Regions from separate parts of the Brevibacillus sp. LEMMJ03 genome, predicted to be linked through region 1. Evidence: riboswitches for the same ligand, from Rfam matches in the RefSeq annotation. Region 1 holds a riboswitch; the other holds the start of a gene.
What was found. A riboswitch is a leader RNA that binds a small molecule or an ion and turns the genes downstream of it on or off. The one in region 1 is predicted to bind FMN.
Positions count from the first base shown of each region.

Region 2: another riboswitch for FMN. It lies ahead of FOI68_RS13580 (ECF transporter S component); the one in region 1 lies ahead of ribD (bifunctional diaminohydroxyphosphoribosylaminopyrimidine deaminase/5-amino-6-(5-phosphoribosylamino)uracil reductase RibD).

Region 1 is NZ_VKJN01000014.1:35,004-38,402, reverse strand. It holds gene FOI68_RS17150 (bifunctional 3,4-dihydroxy-2-butanone-4-phosphate synthase/GTP cyclohydrolase II) at 1-261, opposite strand, end outside; gene FOI68_RS17145 (riboflavin synthase) at 306-965, opposite strand; gene ribD (bifunctional diaminohydroxyphosphoribosylaminopyrimidine deaminase/5-amino-6-(5-phosphoribosylamino)uracil reductase RibD) at 989-2,095, opposite strand; FMN riboswitch at 2,218-2,366, opposite strand; partial or broken gene FOI68_RS17135 (sporulation protein YunB) at 2,476-2,880, opposite strand; gene FOI68_RS17130 (DUF7667 family protein) at 2,924-3,145, opposite strand; gene FOI68_RS17125 (helix-turn-helix transcriptional regulator) at 3,221-3,399, opposite strand, start outside.
Region 2 is NZ_VKJN01000009.1:185,014-188,412, reverse strand. It holds gene proS (proline--tRNA ligase) at 1-724, opposite strand, end outside; gene FOI68_RS13580 (ECF transporter S component) at 1,010-1,615, opposite strand; FMN riboswitch at 1,877-2,026, opposite strand; gene FOI68_RS13575 (Abi family protein) at 2,298-2,762, opposite strand; gene FOI68_RS13570 (ABC transporter permease) at 2,976-3,399, opposite strand, start outside.

The DNA.
Region 1 (3,399 bases):
GGAGACGGTAAACGCCGTACCCTGCCGGTCCGTGTTTGCCTCCACCATCGGCTTGAGCCGCAGCCGGGCGGCGTGCTCTTCCGTGATCGGCACACAGACGAGGCCGCGTCCGTGCGTCACCATGAAATTGATCATCTCCGGCGTGGCCGCTTCCGCCAGGCATACGAAATCCCCTTCGTTTTCCCGGTCCTCGTCGTCCACGACGATCACCGCTTTTCCCCGTCTCAAGTCTTCCAGCGCTTCTTCTATGGCATGGAACATGGTCGGTTCCCTCCCCTCTGTTTTGGCAGCACCCGTCGATTCCATTAGACGAACCCGTGCTCCCGCAAAAACTCCGGCGTAAGCCCCGTCCGCCGCTCCGGCTGCGGCTGTTCGGAGCGCCACGCCAGCAGCCTCTCCACGTACTTGCCGATGACATCCGCTTCGAGGTTGACCGGATCCCCGATCCGCTTGTCCCGCAAATTGGTGTGGGCCAAGGTGTGCGGGATGATGGAGACGGAAAAGCTTTCCGCGTCCACGTCGACGACCGTCAGGCTGATGCCGTCCAGGCAGATCGAGCCGCGCGGCACCACGTATTTGAGCACATCCGGCTCCGCTCCGATCCGAAACAGCACCGCGTTGGCATGCGGGTGGCGCGAGAGAATGGTTCCCGTCCCGTCCACGTGGCCGGAGACGATGTGGCCGCCGAAGCGGTCCCCCAGCCTCATCGCCCGCTCCAGGTTGACAATCTGCCCCCGTTTTGCCTGCCGCAAACTGGTTTTGTTCAAGGTCTCCGGCATCACGTCCACGCTGAATTGACGGTCGGTATGGGCCGTTACGGTCAGGCAGACGCCGTTGACGGCGATGCTGTCGCCGACGCGGACGCCCTCCAGCACCCGTTCGGCACGGATCACCATGCGGCATGCCTGCCCGTCTCCCGTCACGCTCTCCACTACGCCCACTTCTTCTACCAGTCCGGTAAACATGGCGTCGCTCTCCTCCTTGTGTCTCATGATTCCGAATCCCAGACGGGGTAGCCGGTAATGCGCAGGTCGTGCGGTCCCACCTGCTCCCACTCGACATCGGCCAGCGGCACCGCCTCGTCCATCCGTTCCAGCCCCGGACCGCCAAACGGCGTGGGGGCACCGGCGCCGCCGACCAGCTTCATGGAGAGGTAGGCGACGATCTTTTGGACCGCCCGCGCGCGGAGAAACGAACCGTTTACCTCCGCACCGCCTTCCACCAAAAGCGAGGTGATGCCCCGCGCTCCCAGTTCGTCCAGCACCTGCTCCACCGTGACCGGTCCGTCCGGCACGAGTACCGTCACACCGCGCTCCTCCAGCGCCGCCCGCTTCTCTGCCGGCGCCTCCGCCGAGGTGACAATCCACGTTGGCGCCTTGCCGTCATTCACCACGCGGGCATCCAGCGGCGTGCGCAGCCGCCTGTCCAGGATGACCCGAACCGGCTGACGGCCCGTCGCCGTGCCCGCCGTCCGGGCCGTCAGCTCGGGGTCGTCGGCGATCACCGTCCCGACCCCCACGAGAATCGCATCGTGCCGCCGGCGCAGTTCGTGCACCTGCCCGCGCGCCTCCTCGCCCGTGATCCAGCGGCTGTGCCCCGTCACCGTGGCGATTTTGCCGTCCAGGGTGCTGGCCGTCTTCACGGTGACGAACGGCCGCCGGGTGGTGATGTAGTGGAAAAAGACTTCGTTGAGCCGCCGCGCCTCCGTCTCCCCGATGCCGACGGTGACCTCCACGCCGGCGGCGATCAGCCGGGACACCCCCTGCCCCGCCACCAGCGGATTGGGATCCAGCACGGCCACCACCACACGGCTGATCCCCGCCTGGATGACCGTGTCAGCGCAGGGAGGCGTTCGTCCGTAATGGCTGCACGGCTCCAGCGTGACGTACAAGGTGGCCCCTTTTGCCCGTTCGCCGGCCATCCGCAGCGCGTGCACCTCTGCATGAGGCTGGCCTGCTTTCAGGTGGGCCCCCATGCCGACGACCTCGCCGTCTTTTACCACCACGGCCCCCACCAGCGGATTGGGGCTGGTTTGTCCCGCCGCGGAGCGCGCCAGCTCCAGCGCCAGCGCCATGTATCGTGCGTCGTGTTCCATCGTGCGCTCCTTTCCTGCTTCGTTTTCGCCCCAACAAAAAATGCCCTGACATCGAATCAGGGCATAGGGGAATAAGCCTGTTGCCGTCCGTTTTTTCCAAAAAACGGACGCACAGGCTCACCAAATACCTTCTCCCATCCGGACTGTACCGTCGGCCTTGGAATTTCACCAAGTCAGTCGCTGTCGGCCAAAGCCGTCAGCGAGTCGCGGGCTGAGACGTGCGTTCGTCATCACCGCCGGTCGGGAATTTCACCCTGCCCTGAAGGTTGGTATTCAGTTACGGGCATTATACCACAATTTCAGACGAGTCCTACACTTTTTTCGGGCGACGGCGGCGAAATCAGCAGGAAAGCCCGGAATTCTTCATCCGGGCTTTCCCCTTACGGCGTGTTGTCCGGCTGAGCATCCGGCCTTGGCACGTCCGGCTTTCCTTCCGGATTGTTGTACAGGTACTGCGGCACGTCGCCGATGACGAGCGAGTGGGTGATCGGGATTTTGGTGGTCACCGTCTTTTGGTCGGTGGCAAACGGGATGACGATCCGCAAATCCACGTCGACGTAGATGTACACCGTGACCAGCACCATGTTGATGCCCGCTTCCTTCATCTCCGTATCCAGGCGCGTCTTCACCGCCCCGATCGGCACAAAGGTGACGGGAAGTTCCGGCCCCATCTGCGCCAGGAAGCTGCTGCCCGTCGCCAATCCGAGCGGGATGTGGCGGTCCACTTTTTCGTCTTCCAATTCCTTCAACCGGTTCTGAACGCGGGAGGTGGTTTCTCCTACAATTGCTATAGGGTAATACTTTTTCGATCCTCAAGTAATTATATTCTTACCCTGTCAGCCTATCCAACTTTGCGCACAGCTCATGCTGCCACTCAACGTCACCAGTCATGCTGGCCAACAGTGACAGATTCTTGAGTTTAGCGATCTCCCAAGCACGCTGCACATTTGCCTCCAAGCAATGCGACATCTCCGTCATCTCTTCATTGGTCAGCGGCCTGCGACGGTTCAGCACCCACAATTCCGCCATACGCTGATGGACAATCCACATATGCACCATCTCCTTTCGGTTGATGGCACAATGTATGCGGTCAACGGTTAAAAATTGATTGTCCACGACATAAAATTATTCATCTATGTCCCATATGTCCTCGACCCGCAGTTCCAATACCTTGGCAATACGTATGGCATCTTCTAACAGCGGCGAAGACTTTCCGTTTACCAATCGATTAATGGCGCTCTGGCTCATACCGACGCGCTCTTGCAACCACTTTTGCTTGATGCCACGCTCCTCCAAAATCTCTT
Region 2 (3,399 bases), on a different contig from region 1:
TGGCAAAGTTCTCGCCCAGGTAGTGCGAGGTGCCGGCCTGAACGGCTTTGCCGTCCTTCATCATCGCTTCGATGGAATACGTGTCGACCGCGCCGGCAAAGCGTTCGGTCGGCGTCTTCTGCCCTTTCCAGACGGGAATGGCCAGCTCCTGTTCGACCACCTCGCTGTAGATGTCCAGCATCTGCATCGTTTCCTGCCGCGCTTCCTCCTCGGTGGCGTGGGCGGTATGCCCCTCCTGCCAGAGAAATTCGGACGTGCGCAGGAACGGCATTGTCCGCTTTTCCCAGCGGAAGACGTTGGCCCACTGGTTGATCAGCACCGGCAGGTCGCGATAGCTCTGAATCCACTGGCTGTACATGTGGCCGATGATCGTCTCGGACGTCGGCCGCAGCGCGAGCCGCTCTTCCAGCTTTTCGCCGCCCGCTTCGGTCACCCAGGGCAGCTCCGGATTAAAGCCTTCCACGTGCTCCTTCTCTTTTTGGAAAAACGACTCGGGAATCAGCATCGGAAAATAGGCGTTGCGGTGGCCGGTCTCCTTGAACCGCTTGTCCATCGCCGCCTGGATCCGCTCCCACAGTTCGAAGCCGTCCGGCTTGAACACGATGCAGCCGCGGACCGGGGTGTAATCCATCAGATCCGCCTTGGTAATCGTGTCGATGTACCAGCGCGAAAAGTCCTCCGACTGCGGGGTAATCTCCTTTACAAACGCTTTTTCGTCTGCCATGTGACACACTCCTCGTAAAAAAATAAACCCCCATCCCAATAGGGACGGGGGAATTACCCGCGGTACCACCCTGATTGACCGCAACGGCGTGCTGCGGCCCACTCAACGCCCGATAACGGCAGGGCATCCGGCATGGCTCATCGCCAGCGGCTCCAGGATGGGGAGCAGATACGCCTGTGCATCGGCCTTCCAGACAAGGGCCGACTCTCTGGAACACGGCCAGTACCTGCGGGTCCTTTCATTGCCTTTGGTTAGGCACTATCATAGCAAGCCAAGAAATCATTGTCAATTTGCCGCGCGGAGGTTGAGCCGGCCGGACAGCTTGACGTACAGCGGATACGCTGCCAGCGAGAGCACAACCCCTTTGAGTATGTTAAACGGCACGATGCTGTACAGGACAAACGACCAGACGCTGTCCGCCTGGAACTGGGCCAGGAGCTGCTCCAGCGGCACCTGGTAGAGAGCCGCGTAGGCCGGCAGCAGGAAATAGGCGTTGGCGACCGCCATGACCGCCGTCATCAGCACCGTTCCCAGCACAAGGCCGGCGGCAAAGCCCTTTTTCCCCATGCCCCGGCGCTGCAAATAGATGGCCGCCAGGATAAAGCTGGCGCCCGCGACCACGTTGGCCACCTCGCCGATCAGCAGGCCGTCCGTATTTTTCAACAGCATGTGCAGCGCGTTTTTCAGCACTTCCACCAGCACCCCGGCGACCGGTCCGTAGAGCAGGCCCCCGATCAACGCGGGCAGCGTGCTGAAATCCAGCTTCAGGAACGGCGGCAGCATCGGTACCGGAAACTCGAGATACTGCAGAACAAACGCGACCGCCGCCAGCATGGGAATCGCCACCAGCCGCTGGGTCGCTTGCGATGAGCGCATCGCTGTTACTTTCATCTGTACCATCTCCTCACGTGTTTCTTCCTTCTGATGAGGAATGGCAACGAGTACGTCCCCACCTGCCCGGCCGTCCATCCGAACCAATCGTAAAACAAAAGCCCTGAGGATTCGTTTCTCCTCAGGGCTTGCGTACGCGGACAGCGACCCATGACTGCGCCAAACAGGTATGCGAAATCGAAGGGGGCCCGATCGGGCATGCACCCCCCGCATCCCGCACCCGCGCACAGGCAAACAAGCACGTGCGGTGTACGTACTGTCGTCATCCTTCTCCCATCCAGACTGTACTGTCGGCTCCGGATTCGCACCGGATCCTGCACTCCCAAGCGTTTCCGCCAGGGAGGCTCGCGGGCTTACGCGCCTTGCGCGATCACCGCCGGTCGGGAATTTCACCCTGCCCCGAAGGAATTGTGGTATTGGTTGTCACCAGCTTATTATACGGCGTCGCCGATTCATTTGACAATGCCAGAAGTGTCTCTGTGCATTTGCCGGACGAACGACCGGGGGCTCCGCTGTTCCCTGCCTGAAGCCAAACGTTACCACATTGATACAGGCGCGTGACGAGTGACGAGCGCAATCCGCCCCCAGCCACCAAAAAACTGCCGTCCCCTATTTTGAGGCTGGCAGTTCATCCGTTCATTTTAACAATTGAGCAAATCATACCAATTATCTGGAAATCCGATTAATAGCGATTTCGTTTTGGTCTTCGTTTTTCATATTTCCAAACAGTTTGGATAGGGTTCCGAATGACATATTCAACGGCAGCCCAGATAGGAAATTGACCATCGTATTTTTTTCGGTGGTGTTGGGCGAAAATCTCCTTTGATCGATCTATTTCTCGATCTAGCTCTTCTAAAAACTTCGAGTGAAATACTTCATTTACGAAGTAATTTTTTTCTCTATAGCTTAGAGGGTCTCCATACTTATTGGCGAGCAAATAAGCAACATGTGTTCTGAAAGCTATCTCAATTCGTTCAAGTACCGGTGAAAGTATACTTCTAAAGTTGGCATCAAAATCGTACAAACGGATAATTTGCTCAAAAGTGGTACCAGGTAAAAATACGTCATCTTTTTTCAAGTGGAGAGTGTATGCACTAATTCTGTAGTAATTATTCGTCTTTAACTTTTCAATCGCAAACGTCCCCAATAATCAGATTTCTGCTTTTCATTTTTTCTACTTGTTGTTCGTATGTAAGTGGTGGTTTTAATTCTCGCCTATACGCCGATTCGTTCACGAAAATCTCCCCTGAGAAACAAAAAGACTCACCCTGGTCCGCTTTGTGTAAACACAAGTCGCGTGGTGAGTACTGTTACAATAAATTGTAAACGACAAAAGATTGCCTGTCAAGGGAAGAGCGGGTCACGACCCCGCTCCTCTGTATTTGCGCACGCCCCAGTTCCAGACGGCGAGCCCGATGCCGAAAAAGATCACGCCCATGACCGGCGTGAACGCCGCGTAGGTGTACCACGTCTCCTTGCGCAAAAAGTAGGCGGCCGGGTAGACGCCGACGAAGGCGAACGGCAGGATGTACGTCAGCACGAAGCGAATCACCTTGTTGTACACGTCCACGGGATAGCGGCCGTACTGCTGGATGTTCCAGATCATCGGCGCGATGCCCGTGCGCGAGTCGGAGAAAAAGCTGATGGCGGCAATCGCCGTGTACACCCCGGCGTAGATCAGCGCCCCGCCGATCACCAGCACGACAAACACCAGCGGATCGTACCAGTGGAAGGACAGATCCAGCTTGAAAGCGGCGTAGCCCATGATGATCAGCCCGGAGATG